Regions from separate parts of the Buttiauxella sp. genome, predicted to be linked through region 1. Evidence: predicted binding sites of a transcription regulator. Region 1 holds the regulator's gene; each other region holds the start of a gene.
The links. Region 1 encodes PurR, which represses purine synthesis genes. Its sites were predicted from a motif close to CANGCAAACGTTTGCNTG; they were not measured.

Region 1 (7,650 bases):
GTTCCGTATTCCACGTACCGCTAACGAAATGTATCACCTGCGTGATGCTTCGTCGGTCGATCGCGGAGAGCTCGAAACGGGCGACCTGGTGTTCTTCCGCACCCAGGGTCGTGGCACCGCAGATCACGTGGGTGTTTATGTGGGTAATGGAAAATTCATCCAGTCACCACGTACCGGCCAGGATATTCAAATCACCTCGTTGAGCGAAGACTATTGGCAACGCCACTATGTTGGCGCTAAACGCGTCATGACACCAAAAACCATTCGTTAAAACCCTCGCCTGCCCTTCAATGGGCAGGTAAGTTCCTCTTTTGCTTATCCTTTCAATTTGTTACCCTAACCACGCACTAAATGTGGCTATTTAACAATAGATACCCAAAGTAATTCGAGTCGCATCGCGGCGGCAAAAAAATGATTCCTGAAGAGCTTACTTAAGTAAGTGATTTGGGTGAATGAACGCAGCCAACAAAGAGGTGGCTCGAAGTATTACGGGTAATAAGGAGTCAGCAATGTCGTTCGAACTACCTGCATTACCGTACGCGAAAGATGCTTTAGTCCCGCATATCTCCGTCGAAACCCTGGAATACCATTACGGCAAACACCATCAAACTTATGTCACTAACCTGAATAATCTGGTTAAAGGCACCGCGTTTGAAGGTAAAACTCTCGAAGAGATCGTGCGTACTTCCGAAGGTGGTGTCTTTAACAATGCCGCTCAGGTCTGGAACCACACATTCTACTGGAACTGCCTGGCACCTAACGCAGGCGGCGAACCAACTGGCGAGCTTCTGGAAGCGATCAACAAGTCCTTCGGGAGCTTTGCTGAGTTTAAACAGCAGTTTACTGATGCTGCTATCAAGAACTTTGGCGCAGGCTGGACATGGTTAGTTAAACAGGAAGATGGCGCATTAGCGATCGTTTCTACTTCCAACGCGGGCACCCCACTGACTACAGCGGCTAAACCACTGCTGACGGTTGATGTGTGGGAACATGCGTATTACATCGACTACCGTAATGCTCGTCCTAACTACCTCGAGCATTTCTGGGCGCTGGTGAACTGGGCGTTTGTTGCGAAGAATCTGGCTATCTAATCGCATACCCCCTAAATAATTCGAGTTGCTGGAAGGCGGTAAGCGCATGAATCCCCGGGAGCTTACTGGAGTAAGTGACCAGGGTGAATGAGCGCAGCCAACGCACCTGAAGCTCGAAGTATGACGGGGGAAATGATATGGGCCGCGATTGCGGCCCATTTTAATCAGTGCAGAACGGCAGTCAGTGCGCCGCAAACAATCAAAGCCAAAACAATAACCGTGGTCGTGATTGAAAATTTCAGATCGGTACTCATCACTAAACTCCTTTTATTCCCCATGCCCTTCTCACTTCAATTTGCAGGGTTGTTGGCTTCACTCTCTCACCCGAATCACTTACTTGAGTAAGTTCATCGGGATTCGTTCATTTGCCACCTACCTGCAAATCGAACTGATTTGGGCATACAATCGGTGTGTCCGGGTGATTTTCCCACAATCAGAGATAAAAATCCTCCAGGTTTTAACCTGATATCCATTTTCCCTCTTCCACTTTTCCCCTGGATAGGCCAAAATCCCTCGCTAATTTATTGCGTATCGTCAATTCAATGCCCTCCTCCCGTTTTATGTCGCAATCCCGGCATACCCGCAACCACCATGTTGCCTTTGGAGTCAGCGTACGCAAACGTTTAACACATTAGTAATCAGGGGTTTACGATATGGCCCGGAGTGAAATTTAATGGCGACAATCAAGGACGTGGCGAAGCGCGCAAACGTTTCCACTACAACCGTATCACATGTGATTAACAAAACCCGTTTTGTGGCGGAAGAGACACGCAACGCGGTTTGGGCTGCAATTAAAGAATTGCACTACTCGCCAAGCGCGGTAGCACGAAGCCTGAAAGTTAATCACACCAAAACGATTGGTCTGCTTGCCACTTCCAGCGAAGCACCTTATTTTGCCGAGATCATCGAAGCGGTGGAAAATAGCTGCTTTGAAAAAGGCTACACCCTGATTTTGGGTAACGCACACAATAACTTTGAAAAACAGCGCGCTTACTTATCAATGATGGCGCAAAAACGTGTCGATGGCCTGTTGGTGATGTGCTCTGAATATCCAGAATCCTTGCTCTCCATGCTTGAAGAGTACCGTCACATCCCGATGGTGGTGATGGACTGGGGCGAAGCGCGGGCCGATTTCACCGACTCGGTAGTGGATAATGCCTTCCACGGTGGTTACCTGGCGGGTCGTTATCTGATTGAACGCGGTCACCGCGAAATTGGTGCGATCCCAGGTCAGATGGAACGTAACACTGGCGGCGGTCGCCACGCAGGCTTTATGAAAGCGCTGGAAGAAGCGGGTATTTCTATTCCAGATAACTGGATTGTTCAGGGTGACTTTGAACCTGAATCGGGTTACCGCGCGATGCAGCAGATCATCGGCCAGCCTCAACGCCCTACCGCCGTCTTCTGTGGAGGCGATATCATGGCGATGGGCGCAATTTGTGCCGCTGATGAAATGGGACTGCGCGTGCCGCAGGATATTTCCATTATCGGTTATGACAACGTGCGTAACGCGCGTTTCTTCTCACCGGCACTAACCACCATCCACCAGCCGAAAGATTCGCTGGGTGAAACAGCGTTTAACATGCTGTTGGACAGGATCGTCAACAAACGCGAAGAGTCGCAGTCCATTGAAGTGCATCCACGTCTGATTGAACGCCGTTCAGTGGCCGACGGTCCGTTCCGCGACTATCGCCGTTAAGTTAATGTCGGATGACGCTGCGCTTATCCGACCTGAGAAATCCGTTCGTGGAGCCTGATTTATTCAGGCTCCTGCAACCATTCCTGATTCATCGTCTCGCTATCCCCAAGATAATCTAACAACCAGGCCAATGCGGGCGATGCATCGTTTTGCCGCCAGGTCAGGCAGCATGCTGCGTCAGGAAAAGGATTATCGAGCGTTAACTCGCTCCATTGCCCGGAAGCCAGCCACGGTCTGGCGATATGCAGTGGCACCATGCCGATACACAAACCCGCGCTCAAACAATCCGAACCGGACTGCCAGTCAGGCACCACCACCCGGCGTTGGTTATCCAAAAGCCAGGTAATGCGTTTAGGCAATGAACGCGAAGTATCTTCAAGCACCAGCGATGGCCAGTCACGCAGGTCATCATCGCTTAGCGTCCCACCGCGCTGTGCTAGTGGATGTGTGGAAGCCACCACACAACGCCAGCTCAAGGTTCCCATATCGCGGAAAGCATAACGCCCCCCAACAGGAATCGCCTGAGTCGCCCCAATCGCCACTTCGACACGCCCATCCGCCAGCGCATCCCACACACCGTTGAACACTTCCTGGAAGATACGCAGTTCGATGTCCGGAAAATGGCGATAAAAATCCAGCACCAGTTGCCGCGTTCGCTCCGGTTTAACAATGTTATCAACCGCAATAGCCAGGTGTCCGCGCCATCCATTTGCGATCTGCTGGCACTGTTGCCGTGTCGTCATCATTTTTTTGATAACAGAGCGGCCTTCTTTGAGAAAAAAGACGCCAGCGGGGGTTAATTCCACATCGCGGTGCCGCCGTTCGAACAGCGGAACGGCTAACCAGTCTTCAAGTTGCCGCACCGTATAACTAATGGCAGACGGAACGCGGTGTAACTCCTGGGCTGCACCACTAAAGCTACCATTGCGCGCCACCGCATCTATGACTTCCAGCGAGTATTCTGACCACATTTCTTTGCTCACAAAATTTTTGAACGCAACCTACAAATATTAGCGTTTCACAAGCGTAATTGCACTCCGTACACTCTCGCCGTAATTAACCTGCACGTTAAATCAAGAGAATAATATGCAACCTTCAAAAGGATTTCTTATCTGGCTGGCTGGATTAAGTGTGCTGGGCTTCCTCGCCACAGACATGTATCTGCCTGCTTTCGCTGCCATTCAGCAAGATTTACAAACTGATGCCTCGGCGGTCAGTGCCAGCCTGAGTCTGTTCCTGGCGGGATTTGCGTTTGCCCAGTTAATGTGGGGCCCGCTGTCCGATCACTTCGGCCGTAAACCGGTGTTACTGGCAGGTTTAAGTCTGTTCGCCGTGGGTTGTATTGGCATGCTGTGGGTCGAAAGTGCCACCGCGCTGTTGGTGCTGCGTTTTGTTCAGGCGGTCGGCGTCTGTTCTGCGGCAGTCAGCTGGCAGGCTCTGGTAACCGATTACTATCCGGCGAATCGCGCGAATCGTATTTTCGCCACGATAATGCCGCTGGTTGGCCTGTCTCCTGCACTGGCACCGCTGTTGGGTAGCTGGATTTTGACCCACTTTGACTGGCAGGCGATTTTCGCCACGCTATTTGTCATTACGCTTGTGCTGATGATCCCGACCTTCCGTCTGAAGCCACGCACCCAGCATCATCCACAAACTGAAGACAATAAAGTCAGCTTCCTGTCCTTGCTCAGTTCGCGAGTCTACAGCGGTAACGTGTTGATCTATGCCGCCTGCTCCGCCAGCTTCTTTGCCTGGCTTACCGGTTCCCCATTTATTCTTCACGACATGGGTTACAGCCCTGCGGCTATCGGCCTGAGCTATGTTCCGCAAACTATCGCGTTCCTGATTGGCGGTTATGGTTGCCGTAGCGCGCTACAAAAATGGCAAGGTCAGCAGATGCTGCCGTGGTTATTAGCGCTGTATGCCGTGAGCGTATTTGCGACGTGGGCCGTTGCAGTGAGCGGGCAAGCTAATCTCACCTTGTTGCTGATCCCATTCTGTGTGATGGCCATCGCCAACGGGGCAATTTATCCAATCGTTGTGGCATCAGCACTGCTGCCATTCCCGCAAGCCACCGGTAAAGCCGCTGCGCTGCAAAATACCCTGCAATTAGGCCTGTGCTTCCTGGCAAGCCTGATGGTCTCCTGGTTGGTGGTCACGCCACTGTTGACTACCACCACGGTGATGTTAGTGACCATTGTGTTGTCGATAATGGGCTACTTACTGCAACGCAGTAAAAAAGCCGAAGCATGGCAAGCTGCTGAATCTGATGCACATTAAGTGGCAAATCAGCGTGACAAAAATGTCATTAGCAGGCTAACAATGTTTTATTGAATCACCGCTTCGGCGAGCCTATACTTAAAAACGGCTCGATCGTCAGCATAATAATAATGAAGTTTTGACGGGAGCCTTTGTGCTCCCGTTTGTTGTTTTATGAAGTCAGGTTTTATGGGCACTCGCCCTTTCTCTGTTCTACGTCGGATATCAGGCTCGCGGATTTTTCCGTGACATTTCTCACATGCCCAAAATAGCGTCTACGCTGTTTTAAGGTTCCTCACGCAAAGGTGCTGGAGAAGCTATGAGTTCATCGTGTATAGAAGAAGTCAGTATAAGAAATAACCCGTGGTATCGAATCGTCAGCGAAATGCTTACGCAGGCTGGGGTGGAAATAAATGGCCCGCGTCCTTTCGATCTCCAGGTTAAGCATCCCGATTTTTTTAAACGCGTCCTGCAAGAAGGCACCCTCGGGCTGGGTGAAAGTTATATGGACGGTTGGTGGGATTGCGAACGACTGGATATTTTTTTCCATAATGCCATTCGCGCCGGACTGGAAAACCAACTCCCTCACCATTTAAAAGACACCCTGCGTGTTGCTGCCGCCCGCATTATCAACCTGCAATCTAAAAAACGCGCCTGGATTGTCGGCAAAGAGCATTATGACCTTGGCAATGATCTCTTCAGCCGTATGCTCGATGAGCATATGCAATATTCCTGCGGCTACTGGAAAGACGCCACTACTCTTAGTGACGCGCAAAATGCCAAGTTGAAAATGATCTGCGATAAGCTGCAACTCGAGCCAGGCATGACGTTGCTGGATATTGGATGCGGCTGGGGCGGGCTTGCTGAATATGCCGCACGTCATTATGGTGCCGTGGTTCATGGGGTCACGATTTCTGCTGAGCAGCAAAAAATGGCTCAGGATCGCTGCATTGGCCTGGATGTCACTATCTTGCTGCAAGACTATCGTGACCTGGATATGCAGTTTGACCGCATTGTTTCGGTCGGCATGTTTGAGCACGTTGGTCCCAAAAACTACCGCACCTATTTTGATGTCGCTGACCGCAATCTAAAACCCGAAGGTATTTTCCTGCTGCACACCATCGGCTCCAATAAAACCGATAACACCGTCGACCCGTGGATAAACAAATATATCTTCCCGAACGGCTGTTTACCTTCGGTAAGCCAGATTGCTCAAGCCAGCGAAGGTCATTTCGTGATGGAAGACTGGCATAACTTTGGTGCTGACTACGACAAAACATTGATGGCGTGGCATGAGAGATTCCAGAATACCTGGCCGGAAATTGCTAATAACTATTCAGAACGATTCAAACGCATGTTCAGTTATTACCTCAATGCCTGTGCCGGTGCGTTCCGCGCCCGCGACATACAGCTGTGGCAAATCGTCTTTACCCGTGGCGTCGAACACGGTTTACGCGTTCCTCGTTAAATCTCTGATACCCCGACGTGGTCGGGGTAGTCGCTTCCCTGTCTTATCCGTAGCAATTTCTTAACAAAATGTGGGGTCCCTCACGTTTCCCGCTCTCCATTCTTCACGAGTTTGATCTCGCTAACACTTATCCATTTATGCGATGGAAACCGGTTTCCGGTTTGTTTCACAATCAGCCAACTTCCAAAACAATAACAAGGATCCCGCCATGAGCATGTACCAAAAAATGGTCAATGTGATTGAGCAAAAAGTCACCCCCATGGCCGGAGCGATGGGCTCTCAGCGCCATGTAATCGCCATCCGCGACGGTTTTATCTCTGCCCTGCCGTTTATGATTATCGGTTCGTTCTTGTTAGTGTTTATTTTCCCCCCTTTCTCCCCGGACAGCTCCTGGGGCTTTGCGCGTTCATGGTTGAAATTCTCTCTTACCTACCGCGAACAGCTGATGTTGCCGTTTAATCTCAGCATGGGTGTGATGACCTTCTTTATTTCTGTTGGTATCGGTGCAAGCCTCGGGAAGCACTATAAGCTCGACCCGATAATGACCGGCTTACTGGCGTTTATGGCATTTTTACTGGTTGCCGCCCCGTATAAAGACGGCCACATCTCAACGCAATACTTCTCGGGTCAGGGCATCTTTACCTCCCTTCTGACCGCCATCTACGCCAGCGAAATGTACGCTTTCCTTAAACGTCACAACATCACCATCCGCTTGCCAAAGGAAGTGCCAACCGGTGTGGCGCGTTCGTTTGAAATTCTTATCCCGGTGGTAGTCATTGTCGCGACTCTGCACCCACTGAATCTGTTTATTGAATCCACCACCGGTATGATTATTCCCGAAGCGATTATGCACCTGCTGGCGCCACTGGTTTCCGCCTCTGACTCCTTGCCTGCGATTCTGATTTCGGTGTTTATCTGCCAGATCCTGTGGTTTGCCGGTATTCACGGTGCGCTGATTGTCACCGGGATCATGAACCCGTTCTGGATGGCCAACCTATCCGCAAACCAGACCGCACTCGCCGCAGGCAATGTGCTGCCGCATATTTATCTGCAAGGTTTCTGGGATCACTATTTGCTGATTGGTGGCGTCGGCTCCACATTGCCACTCGCCTTCCTGCTGTTACGCAGCCGCG
Region 2 (7,650 bases), on a different contig from region 1:
AGGCTTGCGCCGTCGCCAGTAATGCGTGCATGTCTTGCTCAGCCACCGCGTTAATGCCAATTTTCATCAGCTTCCAGGCAAAATTCTTAGCCACCAGGCCGGACGCGCCAATGCCTACAAGCAACACACGCCGTGCGTTTCGCAACATATCCACACTCGCCAGCAGCTTCTCTTCGCTGTTGACATCAAGTGTTGCGTGCATCGCCGCCATATTATCCTTTATAAGCTTTTCGCCCACTAAACGCAGCGGGTCATCACCCAAAATCAGATTGTGAACCGGGACGGACTGCAATTCCTGGTGGCTTGCCAGCGCTTCGCTGATTGCCAGTTTGAGGGCCGGAAACCCTTTGAATCCCAGCTTTTGGGAAAACTTCACGACGCTTGACTGGCTCACGCCTGCTTCAGCAGCAAGTTGCTGTGAACTTAGATGACGGGCGTAGTCGGGCTTCTCCAGCAAAAAGTCAGCCAGTCTACGGTCACTTTGTGCAAGCGTTGGGTAGCGGCTTCGAATACGCAATAAGCAGTTCATTTCCTCTCCAGTCCGTCGGGTCAATTATGTGAGCAACTCCATAATAACGTAAATTACGCTCGCCTGAATGAATTTAATATTCCATTATGTGTAATCTTTACGGAATTAAATATTCAAAGGTGCATGATGAATCTCGGCTCACTCGTTTCTGAAACTCGCAATCCACAAACTATGGATCTCGATTGCCTCTCCACGCTGGAAATGGTTCAGCGTTTTAATCAACAGGATGCCCTGGTGGCGGGCGCAGTCGAAAAAACGCTGCCAGAGGTGGCCAAAGCTGTCGATGCCGCAGCGGCCTCATTGCAGGCTGGTGGCCGTTTGATTTATATGGGAGCGGGAACCAGTGGGCGTTTAGGCGTGCTGGATGCCTCTGAATGCCCGCCGACTTTTGGTGTCCAACATGGCCTGGTGATTGGTTTAATCGCCGGTGGCCCGGGTGCGTTACTGAAAGCGGTTGAAGGTGCTGAAGATAATCAGCAATTGGGTGAGGACGACCTGAAAGAGCTTGGGCTTACTGCAAACGATATGGTGGTTGGGCTTGCCGCGTCAGGGCGTACGCCTTATGTGATTGGCGGTTTGCGTTATGCACGTCACCTTGGCTGTCGTACTGCGGCTATCTCCTGTAACCCGGGTTCGGCTATCGCGCTGGAAGCTGAAATTGCTATTTCGCCGGTTGTTGGGCCAGAAGCATTAACCGGCTCGACACGTCTGAAATCAGGCACCGCGCAAAAACTGGTCCTGAACATGATTTCCACCGGCGCGATGGTGAAACTGGGCAAGGTCTACCAGAACCTGATGGTCGATATGAAAGCCACCAATATTAAGCTGGTGGACCGCGCATGCCGTATCGTGATTGAAGCGACAGGCGCGACACGCATCGATGCCGAAAACGCGCTCAAACAGACGGATTACGAAGTCAAACCCGCCATTTTAATGATACTCACCGGTGTCGATGCAAAGACCGCCCACACGCGTCTGGCTGACAGCAGTGGTTATCTTCGCTCAGCCCTTAGCCAATCTCAGTAGGGCTATTTTATTTGCCATTTTGAACCAGGGCAGTGCTCAAAATCCTCACGTACTACGTGTACGTTCCGGTTGCTGCGCGCTGTCCGTGTTCAAACTGACTGCAACAATAACGCCTACTGGGATAGGCTATAACTAAAAGCAGGCTCTGAATCATGGATAAGACAGCTACTCTCGCCAGTGAAATTTTGCTTGGAATCGGTGGGCAGGGGAATATCGCCCGTCTGGAAAACTGCATGACTCGCGTGCGCGTTGAAGTGAATGACGTAAGCCTTCTTGATATTGCCCGCCTGAAAAAACTGCCGGGTGTGAGTGGCTACGTGAAGCAGGGCGAGCAGCATCAGCTGATTGTTGGGCCAGGTCGTGCGGCACAAGTGGTGGATGCGATGCGCGAAATGTTGCAAAGCAGTGGCCAGACGCTCTCAAGCGAGGATGATATTGCGCAGAATAAAGCGCAGGCAAAAGCCCGTTATCAGGCACCGATGAGCGAAGCCCTGCGTAAGCTGGCGAATGTCTTTATTCCATTGATTCCTGCTTTTATAGCGTCGGGATTGATAACCGGGATCATCAACATCCTCAAGCGCCCGGACATTGTCGGTGACCTTGCCACGCAGTATCCGAACATTCTCGGCCTGCTTGCCATCTTCGGTAGCGCGGTGTTTGCTATCATGAATATTCTGGTTGGCGTGAATGCCGCCAAAGTCTTCGGCGGTTCGATGGCGATGGGTGGCGTAATGGCCGGGATCCTTTCCAGCCCGCAACTGGCGCAAATCCAGCTGTTTGGTGAAAATCTCCAGCCCGGTCGTGGTGGGGTGATTGCCGTATTGCTGGTGGTCGCGCTGATGTGCTGGATTGAAAAACGCTTACGTCGATTACTGCCGGGTTCCATTGAGTTAATTCTCAATCCGCTGCTGACGACATTAATTACCGCCTCGATTGCGATTGTGGCGCTGCAACCATTAGGTGGCCTGATTTCTGACGCGATTGCCCATGGTGCGACCCTGGCGATTGATAAAGGTGGGCTGGTGGTTGGGGCAGTACTATCGGGTGTCTTCCTGCCGCTGGTATTGTCGGGATTACATCAGGGGCTGGTGCCGATTCATGTTGAACTTATCCAGACTCACGGCCAAAACGCATTGTTGCCGATTCTGGCGATGGCAGGAGTTGGACAAGTCGGTGCGGCACTGGCCGTGTTGCTGAAAACGCGTAATCAGCGCCTGAAAAAACTGATTAAAGGTGCGTTACCCGTTGGGTTGCTGGGTATCGGTGAACCGCTGATTTTTGGGGTCACGCTTCCGCTCGGCAAACCGTTTATCGGCGCCTGTTTAGGCGGCGCGGTAGGCGGAGCGCTCATCAGTTACTGGAAAGTGGCCACTGTCATCACTTTCGGGATCTCAGGTTTACCCCTGGCATTAACAATTGTTGCCGGAAAAGTGATGTTCTATCTGTTAGGCTTCTTAATAGCGGTAATTGCTGGTTTCTTATTTACGTGGTTTATGGGCTTTAATGATCCAGAGGAGTAACGTTTGGCAATTCAGAGTGAGCGTCGGGTAGTTTTTTTCGATTTAGATGGCACGCTGCATCAGCAGGATATGTTTGGCAGCTTCTTGCGCTACCTGCTACGCCGTCAACCCCTCAATCTGTTACTTGTCGTTCCGCTCCTGCCGGTGATAGGTGGCGCGTTGCTGATTAAAGGACGCGCCGCTCGCTGGCCGATGAGTTTGCTATTGTGGGGCGCAACCTTTGGTCATAGTGAAACGCGCCTCAAGCAACTGGAAACCAATTTCGTGACGTGGTTTCGCAGCCGGGTCACCGCTTTCCCCGTGGTGCAGCAACGCCTGACCGATTATCTCACCAGCTCAGATGCTGACGTCTGGTTGATCACTGGCTCGCCACAGCCGCTGGTGCAGCAGGTTTATTTCGATACGCCGTGGCTGCCAAAAGTGAAATTAATCGCCAGCCAAATCAAGCGCTCCCACGGTGGGTGGGTACTCACATTGCGTTGCCTGGGACATGAAAAAGTGTCGCAGCTCGAACAGCAAATCGGCACGCCACTACAACTCTATAGTGGCTATAGCGACAGCAACCAGGACAACCCCTTACTCTATTTCTGTCAGCACCGCTGGCGGGTGACTCCGGAAGGCCAGCTACAGCAACTCGAATAATATCCTTCGTGCTTCAAGTCGCCGCCTGCCTGCACCTCGAATTATTTTGGCTATAAAAAGGAGCTGTGTATAATGCGCCGCCCGAAACTAGCCCGGAGAAACCCTTGAGCGAATTTACCCATGAACACTGGATGCGTCATGCATTGACTCTCGCACGTCGTGCATGGGAAGAAGGTGAAGTTCCGGTAGGTGCGGTCCTGGTGCATAACAACCAGGTGATTGGCGAGGGCTGGAACCGTCCGATTGGCCGGCACGATCCGACTGCTCACGCGGAAATTATGGCGCTACGTCAGGGCGGCCTGGTATTGCAAAACTATCGCCTGCTGGAAACCACGCTTTATGTCACCCTCGAGCCTTGTGTCATGTGTGCAGGGGCGATGGTTCATGGCCGCATCGGTCAACTGGTGTTTGGTGCGCGTGACGCCAAAACCGGCGCCATTGGCTCGCTTATGGATGTTTTGGGTCATCCTGGTATGAATCACCAGGTTACTGTGACTGAGGGCGTTTTGGCTGAAGAGTGCTCGGCAATGTTAAGTGATTTTTTTCGAGCACGGCGTCTTGAGAAAAAGGCGCTAAAGGAAAAGGCCCGAAGCGCGGAATAGCCAACTCGGCTGGAGCGACGGCCGGATACGCCCCGGCATATTTTTGCTCTTGCGCTTCCTGCTTCTCTTTTTCGAGTAAGTATCCCACCAGGCTGATGTAATACTTCCGGATGTTCTCCACATACGCATACGCTTCGTGACCACGGGCGTACCCATAGGTTGTTTTCGTGTAGTACTGTTTTTGGCTCAGTAGTGGCAGACGTATTTTGACATCTGCCCAGCTATCCGGATTGCCTTTCTGCTTCGCCGTCAGCTGGCGGGCATCAAGCATATGGGCATAACCCATGTTATATGCCGTCAGCGCAAACCAAATCTGTTCATCCTTTGGCACACTGTCGGGGACTTTGGTCATCATATCCCTCAGATAACGGCTTCCCCCTTCAATACTTTGCTCCGGATCTAACCGGTCAGTGACGCCCAGGCTTTGCGCGGTATTTTTGGTCAGCATCATCAACCCGCGGACACCGGTTGGCGACGTTGCCTGGTTATCCCAGTGTGATTCCTGATAAGAGATGGCAGCCAGCAAACGCCAGTCTATTTCGGTGGCATACTTTTCGAATAAGGGCTGTAGCTCGGGGAGTACCGCATCGACCGCTTTGAGGAACGTGCGGGTATCGACGTAATCAAAATCCCCAACGTGGCCGAGATATTTCTCTTCAAGGCGCGCAAATGTATCGTCACTGTTGAGTTGGTTATAAAAGTCGAGCAGGGCGGCGGACAGGCTGTCGTCGCTATCTAATGCGCTGAACCACGTCACCGGTTGTTCATCTGTGATATCCAGCGCAACCGCCAGTTGTGGATGAACGCGCTGGAAAGTGCTTATCGCAACCGAATCAGCAATGGTAAAGGCAATCTTTCCATCCACCACTTGCTGCATCAGCTCTGTACTGCTGAGGTGCTCATCAATACGCCAGCTCAAATCAGGATATTTTTGTTGTTTCAGTTTGTTCAACGCGCCGAGGGATGTGACGCCTGGCGAGAGCACCAACTGGTTTTCTTTGATGCCAGCCAACGTCTTAGGACGTGCACTACCCATGCGATAAACCATCTGCTGTGAGACGGAATAATAGGCTGGCCCCGCGCGGTAATGCTGGCTGCGTTGCGTGTCGTACACCAGGCCCGCCGCGATAATATCGGCGTTGCCATGATCAATATCGTCAAACAGTTCCTGAATATTGGGCCGTACGGTGACTTCAAGCTTAACGCCAAGATATTGAGCAAACTGTTCGGCTAACTCGTAATCGAGGCCAATTTTTTTGCCCTGAAAAAGGGTATAGGTCAGAGGCGATTCAATCGTACTGACGCGCAGAACCCCCCGCTCCTGAATGGCGGCGATACGGTTTTCGGCTTTTCCGAACCAGGGAATGGAGGGCCAGAGCGCCACTGCCAGCAACACGGTTACGGCACCGATTAGCAGATAATTAATTTTAAATCTTTTCAAATAGTTAATCTGCAACGAGGCGACGAGTCTTAGCTAACAACAGGCTTCAAAAGTGGAGGCTATACAATAAGGTGTGGCGCATTTTGCTTAACAAAACGCCACTGTGCAACTTATTCGACATTTCTGGCTATATTCTCGCCAATGAAAACTAATCCGTTTATTTCTACGCAAACGGTTTCGTCAAGGCCGCGGATTATCTATAATGGCGCCCGTTTTCCCCTTGCGCCCACTGAAGCGTCCCCCTGGCGTTTCGAAGACGAGAGATCTTTGATGATGGAAATTCTGCGTGGTTCGCCCGCTTTATCGGCATTTCGTATTAACAAATTACTGGCCCGTTTTAATGACGCCAACCTTCCGGTCAGCGACATTTATGCCGAGTATGTTCACTTTGCCGATCTCGATGCGCAGCTCGACTCTGAAGAGCACGCCCGTCTGCAACGGTTGTTGAAATATGGTCCAACCCTTGCCGACCACGCCCCGACCGGCCACTTGATTCTGGTCACGCCGCGTCCTGGTACCATCTCACCCTGGTCCTCTAAAGCGACTGATATTGCCCACAACTGTGACTTAGCCAAAGTGAAGCGCCTGGAGCGCGGTGTGGCTTATTACGTCACCGGCAGCACGTTGACTGATGCACAGCGTCAGGAAGTTGCGTCACTCTTGCATGACCGCATGATGGAAAGCGTGTTTGGCACGCTCGATGATGCCCGGCAACTGTTCTCCCAACATCAGCCTGCACCGGTGCAAAGTGTTGACCTGTTAACTCAAGGTCGCGAAGCGCTGGTTGAAGCCAACATCCGTCTGGGTCTGGCTCTGGCAGAAGACGAAATCGATTATTTGCAGGATGCGTTTACCAAACTGGGACGCAACCCGAACGACATCGAGCTGTACATGTTTGCGCAGGCAAACTCCGAACATTGCCGCCACAAAATCTTTAATGCCGACTGGATTATCGATGGCGTTGAACAGCCTAAATCGCTGTTCAAAATGATTAAAAACACCTTTGAGAAAACCCCGGACTATGTGTTATCTGCCTATAAAGATAACGCCGCAGTGATGGAAGGCTCGACGGTAGGGCGTTTCTTTGCCGATCATGATGCGGGCCGTTATGACTATCACCAGGAAGATGCGCATATCCTGATGAAAGTCGAAACCCACAACCACCCAACGGCAATTTCCCCGTGGCCAGGTGCGGCGACCGGTTCCGGTGGCGAAATCCGTGATGAAGGTGCGACAGGCCGTGGTGCTAAACCAAAAGCGGGCCTGGTTGGTTTCTCGGTTTCCAATTTGCGTATTCCTGGCTTTGAACAGCCGTGGGAAGAAGATTTTGGCAAGCCAGACCGCATTGTAACGGCGCTGGATATTATGACCGACGGCCCATTGGGCGGTGCGGCATTTAACAACGAATTTGGTCGTCCGGCACTGACCGGCTACTTCCGTACCTACGAAGAGCAAGTCAACAGCCATAACGGCGTTGAACTGCGCGGTTACCATAAGCCGATCATGCTGGCGGGTGGTATCGGCAACATTCGTGCAGACCATGTTCAGAAAGGCGAAATCACCGTTGGCGCGAAACTCATCGTGCTTGGTGGCCCATCGATGAACATCGGTTTGGGCGGTGGCGCGGCTTCTTCCATGGCTTCAGGCCAGTCAGATGCAGATCTGGATTTTGCTTCCGTGCAGCGTGATAACCCAGAAATGGAGCGTCGTTGCCAGGAAGTTATCGACCGTTGCTGGCAATTAGGTGACGCCAACCCAATCCTGTTTATTCATGATGTGGGGGCAGGCGGCCTGTCTAACGCGATGCCAGAACTGGTGAGCGATGGCGGTCGTGGTGGTCGTTTTGAACTGCGCGACATCCTCAATGATGAGCCAGGTATGAGCCCGCTG
Region 3 (7,650 bases), on a different contig from region 1:
TGTTCAGTATGCAACAGGGGGCATTAAAATTAAGCTTTTACTGACCAGTTAACTTGCTCACCGGCGAGGAACGGCACGATGCTGTCATCGCTGGTGGCGATAGTTTCTGGCATTTGAACCGGCGTACGTACCAGCTCAATCGTTTCTTCATTCACCGGCAGGCCATAGAAACGCGGGCCATTGAGCGAGGTAAAGGCTTCAAAGTGGCTCAGCGCGTTCATCTCTTCAAATACCGTCGCGTAAGCACCCAGCGCTGACGGGGCGTTAAAGCAACCCGCACAACCACAGCTGGCTTCTTTACGATGACGCGCGTGTGGCGCGGAATCTGTGCCGAGGAATACGCGGTCGCATCCGCTGGCAACCAGTTCGCGCAACGCTTCCTGGTGAACGCTGCGTTTTAAAATCGGCAAGCAATACAGGTGAGGGCGCACACCCCCAACCAACATGTGGTTGCGGTTAAACATCAGGTGCTGCGGAGTAATGGTCGCGGCAAGCAGGGAATTTCCTTCCTTCACATACTGCGCGGTATCTTTGGTGGTGATGTGTTCAAACACCACTTTCAGTTCCGGCAATTGCTTACGCAGCGGCTCCATAACGGTATCGATAAAACGCGCTTCACGGTCAAAAATATCAATATCAGCGTGAGTCACTTCGCCATGGATAAGCAGCGGCATACCCATTTTTTGCATGCGCTCAAGCACCGGTAAAATCGCGGCGGTGCTGGTGACACCATGGCTTGAGTTGGTGGTCGCATTGGCAGGATAGAGTTTTGCTGCGGTAAACACGCCTTCATTAAACCCACGTTCAACTTCATTCGGATCTAAAGAGTCGGTGAGATAACAGGTCATCAAAGGCTCGAAATTATGCCCTTGCGGCACCGCATCCAGAATACGCTGACGATAGGCAATGGCCGCTTCGACCGTTGTAACCGGTGGCACCAGGTTTGGCATAACAATCGCGCGACCATAAATTTCGCTGGTATAAGGCACCACCGTTTTTAGCATCTCACCATCACGAAGGTGAACATGCCAGTCGTCTGGGCGGCGAATTTTTAATACCTGAGGTAATACGGTCATGAAAGTGCTCCGGCTAGGAAGGATTTAACGATGATTTGTGCCGGACACAAAGAATAAGCGCAAACGTTTCGCTTTGCACCATTTTCGTTGAGATTTTGTTGGGGGAGAGACGATCCTCCCCCAACAAATCAGGATTACTCAGTGAAAGGAATGACAATTTCGCCAGGCTTAACTTCAATCCCTTTAGCGTATTTTTTAGCCAGGTTTTCACCGGTGCTACGATCTTCACCCAGCACATAGGCCGGTTGTTGATTGAAGTAATTGCGCAGCGACTGATTCAGATACGGAATGAGTGTCTGGACAATGGTTTGCATCTTTTCAGGTTCGACAGTCGCGTTGACCACTTCCATTTCTTGCAAATAAATCGCGCCTTGCTCTTTATTGAAGGTTGGCAACGCTTTGAGTTTCAGCTTGATGTTGGCTTTTTGATTGCCGAAAAGCGAAGTCATTTCCAGATTAGCATCACCCGTTAACGTGACTTTATTCGCTTCTTCGCGGCCAATGGCACTGGATAAATTGTTCAAAACAATATGGGCATCGGCAACGCCTGGCAGGCCAATATCCTTAGAGAAATTATTGCGTTTTTGCAGCGCCTGGTTGATTTCCTGTTCGCTGACGGTGTATTGCGTTAGCTGGTTACAACCCACCACTAATCCGCAGAGCATCAATGCTGCGGCTAAAACTATCTTTTTCATGGAGTTCCTTAACATGCTGCTTTGGAAACAGATCCTGACATAAAACATCATGATCTAATAGTGCATGCAGTGCTACAGGAAAAAGCTGAAATCCAGTGCGGGCAGGTTGTTATGCGGCTTGCGGCGGGTGAGCCGGATGCTTACCCGCCAGTGGTTCAGGTTTAACGACCTTTAGATTGCGTGGGATGAAAGCAGATTAATTTGCGTCTGTTTGGCCATATTATCGCGGTACGCCGCTACCCGGCTTGGCCAGTCAATTCCGGCAACCAGCGTCAGGTTACGCAGCAGTGGGAACAGATGGATATCATCTTCAGATAGCTCACCATTGACCGCATTGGGTTGCACAATCAACTTATCGAGCTTGCGCAGATCATCAGAGATCTTCTTGATGAGACCCGGTGAGTGCGAGAGATGGTCAGCGAAAGAACCGATCATTGCCTCTTTCTTGTTGGCAAAATAAGATCGCGCTTGCGGAGTAGCAAACTCGTCAAACGGAGCTTTAGCAATACGCGGAAGGGTCAGCTGTTGCACATAGCTATTTACGTGGCGCAACCAGTCACTGATGGCTGCATTTGTACTCCCCGTCAGCAGCGGCTCGCCATCGAGTTTATCGACGTAGTGCACAATATCCATGCTTTCTGGCATATAACGGCTGTCGTCTTTTTGCAGGATGGGTACGACTTTCTTGCCTACCATTTTGGTTGGCGTGGCTTCGTCGTCGTTTAACAGGACATTCAGCTCAATGGGGATATTCTTTAAGCCAAAGATCATGCGTGCTTTAAGGCAGAAAGGGCAGTGATCGTAGATATAAAGCTTCACGTTATTCCTCCATTTTGATTTGCGGACTCAATCCGTCAACTTTTCAGTATGGTAGAGAAAAATGAGAGCCGCAAACTAGTTACCCGGCTCAAGCATCGAAGGTTCGACGGGTTTTGCGCTAAATTGCCACCACAGCGCAATCAGTGTTATCACGCCAATAATGCCCAGCATCACCCACGGGAGTTCCGGCTGATTAATCGTTTTTCCTGCGTCGTATAACCAACCGCCCCCGGCATAACCGAGAGCGCCACCAATGGCTAAACCTAAACGGCTGAACCCCATATAGCTCCCGCGAGCACGGGAATCGGCGAGCGATGCGCCCAGTGTTTCACGCGCTGGTTCAGCAATGATTGAGCCAATGTAAAACACGCAAATCAGCGTAAACAGTTGCTGAAGGCTGTTCGTCAAACCAATCGGCAGCATCGCAATGGTCATCAGGAACAAGCCTGCCATCAGCCGCTGCTCAAGACGAAAACGTTTCTCACTCCAGCGGGCAATCGGGTAGAGCAGCGTTAATGATAGCGCGGCTTCAATGGCATACATCCACTTCACGGCTGCGGGTGTTCCGGCAATTTCGTTGACCATAATCGGCAGCATCAACATCACCTGCACCGCCAGCATGTAATAACCGGCGAGCGTCAGCACATAGGTGACAAAACGTTTGTCACGCAGCACCCGGCTCATTCCTTCAAGCATTGGTGTACGGATAGTGGAAAGTTTATAAGCTGGCAGCAACCAGGCGTTGACGATCGCGCAAATAACAAACATCACTGCGCCGACACCACACACCAGTCGGAAATCATATTGCAGCAACCAACTGCCGAGCAACGCACCAATCACCGCACCCGCGCTGTCTTGCATCATCAAAATCGAGAAGAAGCGCCCGCGTTGATGTGGACGAACCAGCTTAACCACCAGCGCTGCACGAGGCGGGTCGAATAATGTTCCACCGACTCCAGAGATAAAGCACGAAAACCAAAGGAGCCAGGGTTCGTGGGCGATACCCATGGTGGCAAAACCGACCGCGCGCAACAGCATACCGGTGACGATCATAGGTTTTGCGCCGAAGCGGTCAGCAATGGCACCACCAAAAATCCCCAATCCCTGTTGCGTCAGCTGTCGCAGGCCGAGCGCAATACCAACCATTAGCGCCGCCCAACCCATCTGGTCGACAAAGCGAATGGAAATAAGAGGGAAAACCACGAAGAAGCCTAATACAACTAACATGTTATCGAGCAATAAGAAGTATTTACCCAGGCTCCTGGCCTGCGCTACCCGTGACATCTCCCCTCCTGGGAACATTAAAATGTGATGAACTTCTATTCTCTACTGCTATTTAGGTTTTTGACACCCAGGGATGTGACAATATTTTTTAATCAATCTAAGGCTTCAATTGAACTCTTTAATCGAAGAAGATTGAGCAGATGAAAAATCTGCATGTTGTTGTTTTCCTTCCGCAGCCGGCCGCAGGTATAGTAATTACGTTGCCGAAGAAAATATGGGATGTGAGGAATAGGGGTGAACATGTTTGGCTACCGCAGTAACGTGCCGAAAGTACGCTTATCAACTGACCGCCTGGTGGTGCGTCTGGTGTATGAGCGCGATGCCTGGCGTCTGGCAGATTATTACGCCGAGAACCGCCAGTTCCTGAAACCCTGGGAGCCGATTCGTGATGACAGCCATTGCTATCCTTCGGGCTGGCAAGCGCGGCTGGGCATGATAAGCGAAATGCACAAACAGGGCAGCGCTTATTACTTTGCGTTGCTCGACCCTGAAGAAAAAGAGATCCGCGGCGTCGCCAATTTCTCCAATGTGGTACGCGGCTCATTCCATGCCTGTTATCTCGGGTACTCCCTGGGTGAAAAATGGCAGGGGCAGGGCTTAATGTTTGAAGCGCTGACCACCGCGATTCGTTACATGCAGCGCAGCCAGCATATCCATCGCATCATGGCGAACTATATGCCGCATAACCAGCGCAGCGGTGATTTACTGGCACGACTCGGTTTTGAAAAAGAAGGTTATGCCAAAGAGTATTTACTGATTGATGGTGTATGGCGCGATCATGTTTTAACTGCGCTCACCACTAAAGACTGGACATCTGGCCGTTAAGGACGAGAAATGAAATATCAGTTAACTGCGGTTGAAGCGCGAGTAGTGGGTAGCCTGATGGAAAAACAGGTGACCACTCCTGAACAATATCCGATGTCGGTCAACGGCGTCGTGACGGCCTGTAATCAGAAAACCAACCGCGAACCGGTTATGGATCTGAAAGAGCATGATGTGCAAGAAACGCTGGATACGCTGGTCAAACGCCACTTTTTGCGCACTGTCAGCGGGTTTGGTAATCGCGTGACCAAATATGAGCAGCGCTTCTGCAATTCTGAATTTGGCGACCTGAAGCTGACAGCCGCTGAAGTCGCGGTGGTGACAAACCTGTTATTACGTGGCCCGCAGACGCCAGGCGAATTGCGCTCTCGCGCCGGACGGATGTTCGAATTCAGCGATATGGCACAGGTCGAAGCGACGCTCGAAAATCTGGCCAACCGTGAAGATGGCCCATTTGTGGTGCGTTTGCCGCGTGAGCCGGGCAAGCGTGAAAGCCGCTATATGCACCTGTTTAGCGGAGAACTGGATGCATCACAAGTCATCGCCTCCGACAGTACAGCAGTACCTTCTGAAGATTTAACCGCGCGCGTAGAACAGCTTGAAAATGAAGTTGCCGAGCTTAAACAACGTCTCGACTCACTGCTGGCACATCTTGGGGATTAATCAATGACTAAACTTCGCGTCGGCGTGGTGGGGTTGGGCGGAATTGCCCAAAAAGCGTGGTTGCCGGTGTTAGCCACCTCCAACGACTGGACTCTTCAGGGGGCTTTCTCCCCAACGCGTGCCAAAGCACAAATGGTTTGTGATGCCTATCGTATCCCTTACGTTTCCTCTATTGCCGAGCTTGCCGCCCAGTGCGATGCGGTCTTTGTTCACAGCGCCACCAGCAGCCACTATGCGGTTGTCAGTGAACTGTTACAGGCTGGCGTCAATGTGTGTGTTGATAAACCGCTGGCAGAAAACCTTGCTGATGCCGAGCGTTTAGTGGAACTGGCACAGCAGAAAAAACGCACCTTGATGGTGGGCTTTAATCGCCGTTTTTCCCCATTATATCGTGATTTGAAGACGAAAATGGTCGAGGGCGGCGCATCGCTGCGCATGGACAAACACCGTGCTGACAGCGTCGGGCCAAACGACCTGCGCTTCACGTTGCTTGACGATTATCTGCATGTTGTCGATACCGCGCTGTGGTTGGGTGGTTCAGAGGCGCAATTGCAAAGCGGCACGTTACTGACCAATGAACAAGGGCATATGCTGTTTGCTGAACATCATTTCGTCAGCGGTAACCTGCAAATCACCACCAGTATGCATCGCCGTGCCGGAAGCCAGCGTGAATGGGTACAAGCCGTTACCGACGGTGGGTTATTCGATGTGACGGATATGCGTGAGTGGCGCGAAGAGTGTGGGAGCGGGGTAGTGAATCGCCCGATTCCTGGCTGGCAAACCACACTCGAACAGCGTGGTTTCGCTGGTTGTGCGCGTCATTTCCTTGAAAGCGTCGCAAATCAGACGGTTCCTGAAACCTCGGGCGAGCAAGCGCTGATGGCGCAACGCATCGTTGAAAAACTGTGGCGCGATGCCATGAGTGAATAACAAAGTAGTATTTCAGCACTGAATCAGTAGACTAAGCGCCGCACCTGGCATAGATGATTGGTGGATGACGTGTCGCTAATCCACCCTACAACGGCTTTCGTAGGTCGGATAAGCGAAGCGTCATCCGACATTTATTCGACGTAATTGCTGTTATCCCCAACGCCTGCCTTGCAGGCGTTGATGTTTGTGGAACCACATAATAAATGAATCTATTAAAATCGCTGGCAGCAGTCAGCTCGATGACGATGTTTTCTCGCGTGCTCGGATTTGCACGTGACGCCATTGTGGCAAGGGTTTTTGGTGCGGGGATGGCGACGGATGCCTTTTTTGTCGCCTTTAAATTACCGAACTTATTGCGCCGTATTTTCGCCGAAGGGGCTTTCTCGCAAGCGTTTGTGCCTATTCTGGCTGAATACAAAAGCAAGCAGGGCGAAGATGCCACGCGCGTCTTTGTCTCTTATGTCTCAGGCTTACTGACGCTCGCACTGGCGGTGGTTACCGTCATCGGGATGATTGCGGCCCCGTGGGTGATTCTGGTGACAGCTCCGGGTTTTGCCGACACCGTCGACAAATTCAACCTGACCTCCAGCTTACTGCGGATAACCTTCCCGTATATTTTCCTGATCTCGCTGGCGTCGTTATGCGGAGCCATCCTTAACACCTGGAACCGTTTCTCGGTCCCGGCTTTTGCGCCGACATTCCTGAACTTGAGCATGATCGGTTTCGCGCTGTTTGCCGCACCGTACTTTAACCCACCGATTCTGGCGCTGGCCTGGGCGGTGACGGTGGGTGGCGTGCTGCAACTGGCGTATCAGTTACCGCATCTTAAAAAGATAGGCATGCTGGTTCTGCCGCGCGTAAACCTGAAAGATGCAGGGGCGATGCGGGTCATCAAGCAGATGGGGCCGGCCATTCTCGGCGTATCCGTCAGCCAGATTTCATTAATCATCAATACCATTTTTGCCTCATTCCTCGCTTCCGGCTCAGTTTCCTGGATGTATTACGCTGACCGTTTGATGGAATTCCCATCCGGCGTGTTAGGCGTTGCACTGGGCACGATTCTGTTACCTTCGCTGGCGAAAAGCTTTGCCAGTGGCAACCACGATGAATACTCGCGCCTGATGGACTGGGGTTTGCGTTTATGTTTCTTGTTGGCTTTGCCGAGCGCTGTGGCGTTGGGGATCCTCGCCAAACCGCTGACGGTTTCTCTTTTCCAGTACGGTAAATTCACCGCCTTTGATGCACTCATGACGCAACGTGCGCTGGTGGCGTATTCCGTTGGTTTGATGGGGCTGATTGTTGTGAAAGTATTAGCTCCTGGTTTCTATTCGCGCCAGGACATCAAAACGCCGGTCAAAATC
Region 4 (7,650 bases), on a different contig from region 1:
ATATAATTTTGATAAGAGATGTGGCCAAAAATAAGCATCGCCACCAGCAGCACTGGCGTCAAAACCAGTGGCATTAACGGCAGTTTACGAAAGCGGCGATAGAGTTTTTTATTGGCAAAATAGAGCCCGAGGGTCATCACCAGGCACAAAATACTCAGCTGAAAATTATTCACAGCGCGCCTGCCTGCGGGCTTCGCGTGCCAGTTCAAAACGGTAGACTTTATCCACCACCAGCGCGGTTGCACCAAGCACCAGCGTGGTGCTGATAGCAATCACCAGGAAAATGCGCCAACCGTCGACCATCAGCAATTCGGCATAATTCACCACCGCGACCACCGCAGGCACAAAGAACAGCAGCATTTCTGCCAGTAACCAGCGCGAACCGGCGCGCACCCATTTCAGCTGCACCACACGACAAACGATCAATGCCAGCAGCAATAACATCCCCACCAGGTTTGCCGGCAGCGGCAAATGCCACCAGTCCACTAACTGTTGGGCAAAAATAAATAATCCCGCGTAGAGCGCCACTTGTACTGGTACTTGAATACGGCGAAAAAGAACCGGCGTAAAACCACGTAACGCCACAGCCATGAGAATGGCACTCCTAAAAAATTTGAGGAGGCAATTATAGTTAGCCAACTTCCTTGAAAGAAATGAATTAAAATCATCAGAGGTATAGTCAACGGGAATAGTTATGGACATCAGGACACTGCGTTATTTTGTTGAGGTGGTTCGCCAGCAAAGTTTTACCCGCGCTGCCCAGAAGATGTTCGTCACTCAGCCGACCATCAGCAAGATGCTGCGCAACCTCGAAGATGAGCTCGGCTGTACGCTGCTGATTCGTGATGGGCGAAAGCTATTACTGACAGATACCGGCGAGGTGGTTTATCAACACGGCCTGGCGATTCTGGCGGAGTTTCGCCAGCTGGAAGCCGAACTTGGCGACATCAACCATCTCAACAAAGGCGTGCTGCGCCTCGGTATTCCACCGATGGTTGGCATGCTTATGGCCGGGCCAATTAGCCTGTATCGCCAACGCTATCCTGCGGTCGAGCTGAAGATTTCCGAATTTGGTGGACTGACAGTGCAACAGGCGGTGCTCAATGGCGAGCTGGATTTAGCCATGACCGCCTTACCCGTTGATGACGAGCATACCTTTTCCACGCTGCCCTTAATCCAGAATCCATTGTGCGTTTTGGTGCCGCGTTCAGGCCCATGGACGTCGCGGGAAAGTATCGACCCAATCGAACTTGCCGCTCATCCGTTGCTTATCTATAACGAAGATTTCGCCTTAAGCCGCCAGTTGATTCAGCTGTTTCAGGAGCATGGGTTTACACCGCGAATTGCGGTGCGCAGCGGCCAATGGGATTTCCTCGCCGCCATGGTGCAGGCGGGTGTTGGCATAGCGATTTTGCCAGAGACGATTTGTCAGAAGCTGGATAAAAACACGCTGATGTGGCTGCCGTTAAACAGCGATTTGACGTGGCAACTGGCGATGATTTGGCGTGAAGGGGTTTATATTTCCCATAGCGCGCAGGCGTGGATTGCGTGTTGTAAGGAGTTTTGGCCGGTGGTGGAAAATCACAGCGGTGGATGACGCTGCGCTTATCCACCCTACAAAAAACGATGTAGGGCGGGTAAGCACAGACTGTTAATTATTGCTGCTCAACCAACAATGCCTCGAGCAAATCGAGATCGTGTAACAGCTTCATCAACGTCTCATTGCTGATTTTCTGCGTCGCGCGTAAATGGTAAAGCTCGGCGCGCTCGGAACGTAACGCGGCCAGACGGAAACGGCGTTCGAGGCTCTCTTCAAGCTCGCTGCTTTCCATATCATTTCGCCCATCAGCACGGCGGCGCAAGTTCCCTATCACGCGTGAACTCACCTCTTTTAGCAACTGATCGTCGATGTTCTCGTTAACGTCAGAGTGCAGGCGTTCTTCCATTTTCTCGATGGCGATAATCGCCACTTCTGCCGTTGCCGCACGGGCAATACGCTCTTCCTGGCGCGCCACCGACTTGTCCGGCACTTCCACATTGCGCAGCAAAATCGGCAGCATAATCACCCCGGTAAAGAGCGAGAACAAAATCACGCCAGTAGCAAGGAAGATAAGCTCATAACGCGCCGGGAATGGCGTTCCATCACCTAACAGCAGTGGGATGGACAACACACCGGCAAGGGTGATAGCCCCACGCACGCCAGCAAACGAGGCAATGCACAGCTCGCGCAAGCTGTAAGAACCGAACTCCAGCGGACGCTTTTTCATAAAGCGTAAACTGATGCGTTTCATCGCCCACAGCCACAAGAAACGCACGCCAATCAGGGCGAAATAGATAAGCCCGACGTCGACAAACAGCATCCATAATTCCACGTTCGGATCCGCGTTTGCCGCCGCAATCGACGTCTTCATGATGCTGGGTAATTGCAGGCCTAACAGCAGGAACACCATGCCGTTAAACACAAATTCGAGCATTGCCCAGACGCTGTTTGCACGCAGACGCATCGCCAGCGGTGCACTGCGCAACACGCCAGAACGGGTGATGGTCATACCGGCGGCAACGGCTGCCAGAATGCCGGAAACACCGATATGTTCGGCAATCAGGTAAGAGGCAAACGGCAGCAGTAACAGCAGCAGAATTTGCGTGGCGGGTTCGTCACCGCTCCAGCGGCTCATCAGACGTAATGATTTGCCGTACAGCCAGCTCACGGCAATCCCCGCAAGCAGACCGCCAATCGCCACTTTAAAGAACTCGAGGGTGGCACCACCCACGCTGAACACCATGGTACCCACGGCAACCGCCACGGCCATTTTTAACGAAACCAGGCCGGATGCGTCGTTCATTAACGCTTCGCCCTGCAAAATGCCCATAATTTTCTTCGGGATGCGCCCTTCTCCGACAATGCCAGAAAGCGCTACGGCATCTGTCGGCGAGAGCACAGCCGCCAGTGCAAACGCGGGAAGCAGCGGGATACCCGGCACCAGAGCGTAAATCAGGAAGCCAATACCGACGACGGTGACCAGCACCAGAACCAGCGCCAGGCCGATTATCTCTCGCCCATGATGGAGAAATTCATTTGTCGGGGTTTTCCAGCCATCGGCAAACAGCAGCGGCGGGATAAACAGCACCAGAAACAGTTCCGGATTGAAATCGACATGCAAACCGAAGTGCGGCCAGGCGAGCATCGCGCCTATGGCTATCTGCATTAACGGTAGCGGGATCTGGAATGGCAGCATGCGTGTCGCCACCCCAGACAAAGAGACCACAAGGGTCATGATGAGAATAGTAAAGAAGATTTCCATGCTTTCCTTAGTCGCGGTGTTTTGTGAAACCCTTTATGCAGGATGTTGTTATACCCAATAGTAAAACAACTTTTTACACAGTAAGGAAACAGGAAGTGAGTTGAGGTTGTTGTTGGAGGGGTTTGAAGGGTGGGAAAGTTTGAACTTCCCACCCGAATTACTGGTGGATGACGCTTACGCTTATCCACCCTACAAATGCTGCATTACGTAGGTCGGATAAGCGTAAGCGTCATCCGACATAACGATAACTTAGATGGCCCAGCCGCCGGCGTAGAACGCGACCAAAGCGATAGCAATCACCACGGTGCCGATATTCAGCTTACGCCATTCACCTGACACGATGCGGCCAATCACCAGCGAAGCGAAACCAATCATGATGCCGGTAACGATGTTACAGGTCAGCACGATGAATACCGCAGTAATCAGGCCAGCCATGGCATCAACGAAATCAGCGAAGTCGATTTTTGCAACGTTGCTCAACATCAACAGACCAACATACATCAACGCCGGAGCGGTTGCGTAAGCAGGAACCAGATAAGAGAGCGGAGAAAGGAACAGAATCAGCAGGAACAGAACACCAACGGTGATAGCTGTCAGGCCGGTTTTACCGCCCGCCGCAGTACCTGCCGCAGATTCGATATAGACCGCTGCTGGAGCCGCACCCACCAGGCCTGAGAACACAGAGCTCAGGGAGTCGGTGGTCAGCGCTTTGCCGCCATCAATGATTTGACCGTCTTTATCCAGCAGATTTGCCTGGCCTGCAACCGCACGGATGGTGCCCGTTGCATCGAATACCGCCGTCATGACCAGCGCCAGAACGCTTGGCAACACCACTGGATTCAGTGCGCCCATGATATCCAGGCTACCAATCAGCGAATTACCCGCTTCATCTTTCAGTGAAGGCATAGCGAAGATGCCAGAGAAATGTACCGCTGGGTCGAAGATCAGGCCGAAAATTGAGATGCCGATAATGGTCAGCAGAATGCCGCCCGGGACTTTCAGTTTTTCCAGACCAATGATCACCGCCAGGCCAATCAAAGACATGATGACCGGGAAGCTTGCGAAATGGCCAAGAGCGACTGGCAGACCGTCCAGTGGGTTTTTGATAACCAGACCGACGCCGTTTGCGGCAATCAGCAGCAGGAACAGGCCGATACCGATGCCGGTGCCATGCGCAACGCCCATCGGTAAGTTACGCAAAATCCAGCTTCGAATGCCGGTTGCGGAGATGATGGTGAACAGCACACCCATCAGGAAGACGGCGCCCAGCGCAACAGGTACGCTGATGTGTTGGCCCAATACCAGGCTGAATGCGGTAAAAGCAGTCAGTGAAATGGCGCAACCAATTGCCAGCGGCAGGTTTGCCCAAAGGCCCATCACAAGAGAGCCGACACCGGCTACCAGGCAAGTTGCCACAAAGACCGCCGCAGGAGGGAATCCTGCTTTACCGAGCATGCCCGGAACGACGATCACGGAGTACACCATCGCGAGGAAAGTGGTTAAACCCGCCACAACTTCCTGACGAACGGTACTACCACGTGCAGATATTTTGAACCAGGCATCAATACCGCCGGTTGCACGCGGAGAATGATTAGACATAGTGAAAAATCCCCTGAGATTTTTATGATTACGTTGGTATACGTGGTGGACAATCCACTGCTGATTAAACGTTTAAATTCTTAAATACTTCGAATTAATCCCTGTGCTGCATTTATGACAAAAATGGGGCGTCACAAAAAAGCAAACGTTTAACTCCGCGTATACAAACTGGGTGTAAAAATTAAGGCAAACGATTATCCGGCCTTCTTACATGGATTTTCAACCGAACTTTGCCGCTTTTTGCTGAAAAAAGCGTTAGCCGGCGAAATTATCGCCACCTCATGCGCAAACGTTATCGTCGATGCGCAATTTAGCAACAATCCTGCAAGATACCGGTAATGAATTTTCCTGACTCATAGGAGTTTTGAATAGATATGAACTCAATATCCTGAATAATTCGATTTGCATCGCGGCAGCAAGAGAACAAGTCCCGATGAGCTTACATAATTAAGTGATTATTCGGCCCATCCATGGGCCTCACCCCTTCGGGGCGCTGTTAACAGCGTTCAAATCTGCTCCCGGCAGATTTGTCGGGCGCGTGAACGTAGCCAACAAAGAGGCAAATTGAAGGATGACGGATATTATCCTGGGATCTCGAATGGCCCACCCTGTTCTATCGCTCGCTGCCAGGCCGGACGTAGTTGTATGGTATTAAACCAGTTTTGCAGATTAGGTAAATCGTTGATGCCACCGCGAGACAGTAACGCAACGACCGGGAAACTCATTTGAATATCCGCGGCACTGAATGCCTGGCCTGCAAACCACGGATTTTTTTGCAGTGAATCTTCGAGATAACGCGCATGCGTCAGAATCTGTTTATTCAGATACGCCTTTTGCACGCCTTGCCCCAACAAATTACCCACCGGACGCAGCAACCACGGCACTGGCTCTTTACCCAGGCTACCAAACACCAGTTTCATCATTAATAGTGGCATTAACGATCCTTCGGCGTAATGCAGCCAAAAGCGATAACGCAATTTATCTTCGCTGGAAATCGGTTTGAAGCGGCTCTCGAGATCGTAGGTTTCTTGCAGATATTCAATGATTGCCCCGGACTCCGCGAGGATATTGCCGTTATCTTCCACCACCGGTGACTTCCCTAATGGGTGCACAGCTTTTAACGACTCTGGCGCCAGCATGGTGGATTCGCGCTGATAGCGAACAATCTGGTAGGGCACCTGCAGCTCCTCAAGCATCCATAAGATACGTTGCGAGCGAGAGTTATTGAGATGATGAACGATAAGCATGAGTTAACCTTCTGTTTAGCAAGATGAGTTAACTATAGGTAAAAGCGCAAAATGTGGAGTATTAGTGCTGTATAAAAAATACTCAAATAACCTTGAAACTTGCCAGAGGGGATCTACACTTAAGTTGTCAGCGCAATCCGGAACCTCCTGAGAAAGTGTGATTGAGGGACGCTGATGTCGGGGGAAACCCTCCTTGCGAAAAGCGGGATAGATCGAAAGACAAAGACCGGGAACAAACTAAAGCGCCGAAGTTGGGCGCTTTAGTTTTGCTGTCACATCTGTCACATAATGACATTTAACTGCCATTTCTAATCTTCCAGAAGACGCGCGCCCGTCCCCTGTTCGCCGAGTTTGTCGCCAGGATTTCGTAATGGACAATCCGCACCGGACAGACAGCCGCAACCAATACAGCCATTCAACTCATCACGTAAAGCCGTGAGCGTATCGATGCGTCGATCGAGTTCTTCGCGCCATTGCGACGACATCTTCTTCCAGTCGTTTTTATTAATTTTATGCCCGTCAGGCAGCACACCAAATTCTTCACCAATCGTCGCCAGAGGAATACCAATGCGCTGCGCAATTTTAATAATGGCCACGTTTCGCAGCACATCACGCGTGTAGCGCCGTTGGTTTCCGCTATTACGTACGCTTTTGATGAGCCCTTTGCTTTCATAAAAGTGCAACGCTGAAACTGCCACGCCGCTGCGCTTCGCCACTTCACCTGGGCTGAGCAAAGATTTAAATCGGGGTGATTTCTTTTCCAAAATGGTCTTTACCTCAAGTTAACTTGAGGAATTATACTCGCAGCCAACAGAACCTGCTAATTGAAATCGGGCTTGAGGATGGCGTATGGCACATCAGGATATTATTCAAACTTTGACTGAATGGATTGACGATCACATTGATCAACCGCTGAACATTGATGTTGTGGCAAAAAAATCTGGTTATTCAAAATGGTATCTGCAACGGATGTTCCGTACAGTGAAGCGCCAGACCCTGGGCGAATACATTCGTCAGCGTCGTTTATTAATGGCGGCAAAAGAGTTACGCAACACTCGACGCCCGATTTTTGATATTGCGATGGACTACGGTTATGTCTCCCAGCAGACCTTTTCACGTGTTTTTCGCCGTGAGTTTGACCGCACCCCAACTGACTATCGCCATCACGCCTGACGCGCTTTGCCAGAAATTTGTCCTTTAGTACATGAATAAAACGGAACAGAAAATGCACTGCAAAAGTGGTGATTAAAAGAACAAATGTGATATAGTTCACACATCCTGTGTAACAGGAATCTTCTTACATTTTCTGTACCCACTCATTTCCAGACGGTCTCTGTGCTGTAATTGCTGCGCCTTGTGTCGCGCATAACCGTTGAGCGTAATGAGTTATGTGATAAAGGAACAATTTCCATGGCGGCAATCACTACCAGCGTTCTATTAATGCGCTGGCCATTAGTCAGTGCGGTGTTGATGTTTGTAGCTAGCACGTTGAATATCCAGTT

Region 2: purL (phosphoribosylformylglycinamidine synthase) is a predicted target of PurR. The motif match lies at 5,925-5,942, and genes of this name have one in related genera.
Region 3: pyrC (dihydroorotase) is a predicted target of PurR. The motif match lies at 1,133-1,150, and genes of this name have one in related genera.
Region 4: WBL83_RS22190 (NCS2 family permease) is a predicted target of PurR. The motif match lies at 5,184-5,201, and genes of this name have one in related genera.

The regions. Positions count from the first base shown of each region.
Region 1 covers NZ_JBAVHX010000010.1:296,187-303,836, reverse strand. The annotation lists gene WBL83_RS10205 (C40 family peptidase) at 1-271, shown strand, start outside; gene sodB (superoxide dismutase [Fe]) at 510-1,091, shown strand; gene WBL83_RS10195 (YnhF family membrane protein) at 1,256-1,345, opposite strand; gene purR (HTH-type transcriptional repressor PurR) at 1,765-2,790, shown strand; gene punR (DNA-binding transcriptional activator PunR) at 2,850-3,761, opposite strand; gene punC (purine nucleoside transporter PunC) at 3,877-5,070, shown strand; gene cfa (cyclopropane fatty acyl phospholipid synthase) at 5,369-6,517, shown strand; gene WBL83_RS10170 (PTS sugar transporter subunit IIC) at 6,726-7,650, shown strand, end outside.
Region 2 covers NZ_JBAVHX010000023.1:24,883-32,532, forward strand. The annotation lists gene WBL83_RS15680 (MurR/RpiR family transcriptional regulator) at 1-529, opposite strand, end outside; gene murQ (N-acetylmuramic acid 6-phosphate etherase) at 656-1,555, shown strand; gene WBL83_RS15690 (PTS transporter subunit EIIC) at 1,708-3,075, shown strand; gene yfhb (phosphatidylglycerophosphatase C) at 3,085-3,717, shown strand; gene tadA (tRNA adenosine(34) deaminase TadA) at 3,849-4,319, shown strand; gene mltF (membrane-bound lytic murein transglycosylase MltF) at 4,204-5,760, opposite strand; gene purL (phosphoribosylformylglycinamidine synthase) at 6,031-7,650, shown strand, end outside.
Region 3 covers NZ_JBAVHX010000004.1:569,270-576,919, reverse strand. The annotation lists gene pyrC (dihydroorotase) at 30-1,076, opposite strand; gene WBL83_RS03110 (lipoprotein) at 1,211-1,771, opposite strand; gene grxB (glutaredoxin 2) at 1,943-2,590, opposite strand; gene mdtH (multidrug efflux MFS transporter MdtH) at 2,666-3,874, opposite strand; gene rimJ (ribosomal protein S5-alanine N-acetyltransferase) at 4,115-4,699, shown strand; gene WBL83_RS03090 (YceH family protein) at 4,709-5,359, shown strand; gene WBL83_RS03085 (Gfo/Idh/MocA family protein) at 5,363-6,289, shown strand; gene murJ (murein biosynthesis integral membrane protein MurJ) at 6,493-7,650, shown strand, end outside.
Region 4 covers NZ_JBAVHX010000039.1:56,761-64,410, reverse strand. The annotation lists gene WBL83_RS22210 (LrgB family protein) at 1-173, opposite strand, end outside; gene WBL83_RS22205 (CidA/LrgA family protein) at 166-591, opposite strand; gene WBL83_RS22200 (LysR family transcriptional regulator) at 695-1,597, shown strand; gene WBL83_RS22195 (Na+/H+ antiporter) at 1,656-3,302, opposite strand; gene WBL83_RS22190 (NCS2 family permease) at 3,552-4,901, opposite strand; gene WBL83_RS22185 (glutathione S-transferase family protein) at 5,483-6,148, opposite strand; gene soxR (redox-sensitive transcriptional activator SoxR) at 6,457-6,912, opposite strand; gene soxS (superoxide response transcriptional regulator SoxS) at 6,998-7,321, shown strand; gene WBL83_RS22170 (YjcB family protein) at 7,559-7,650, shown strand, end outside.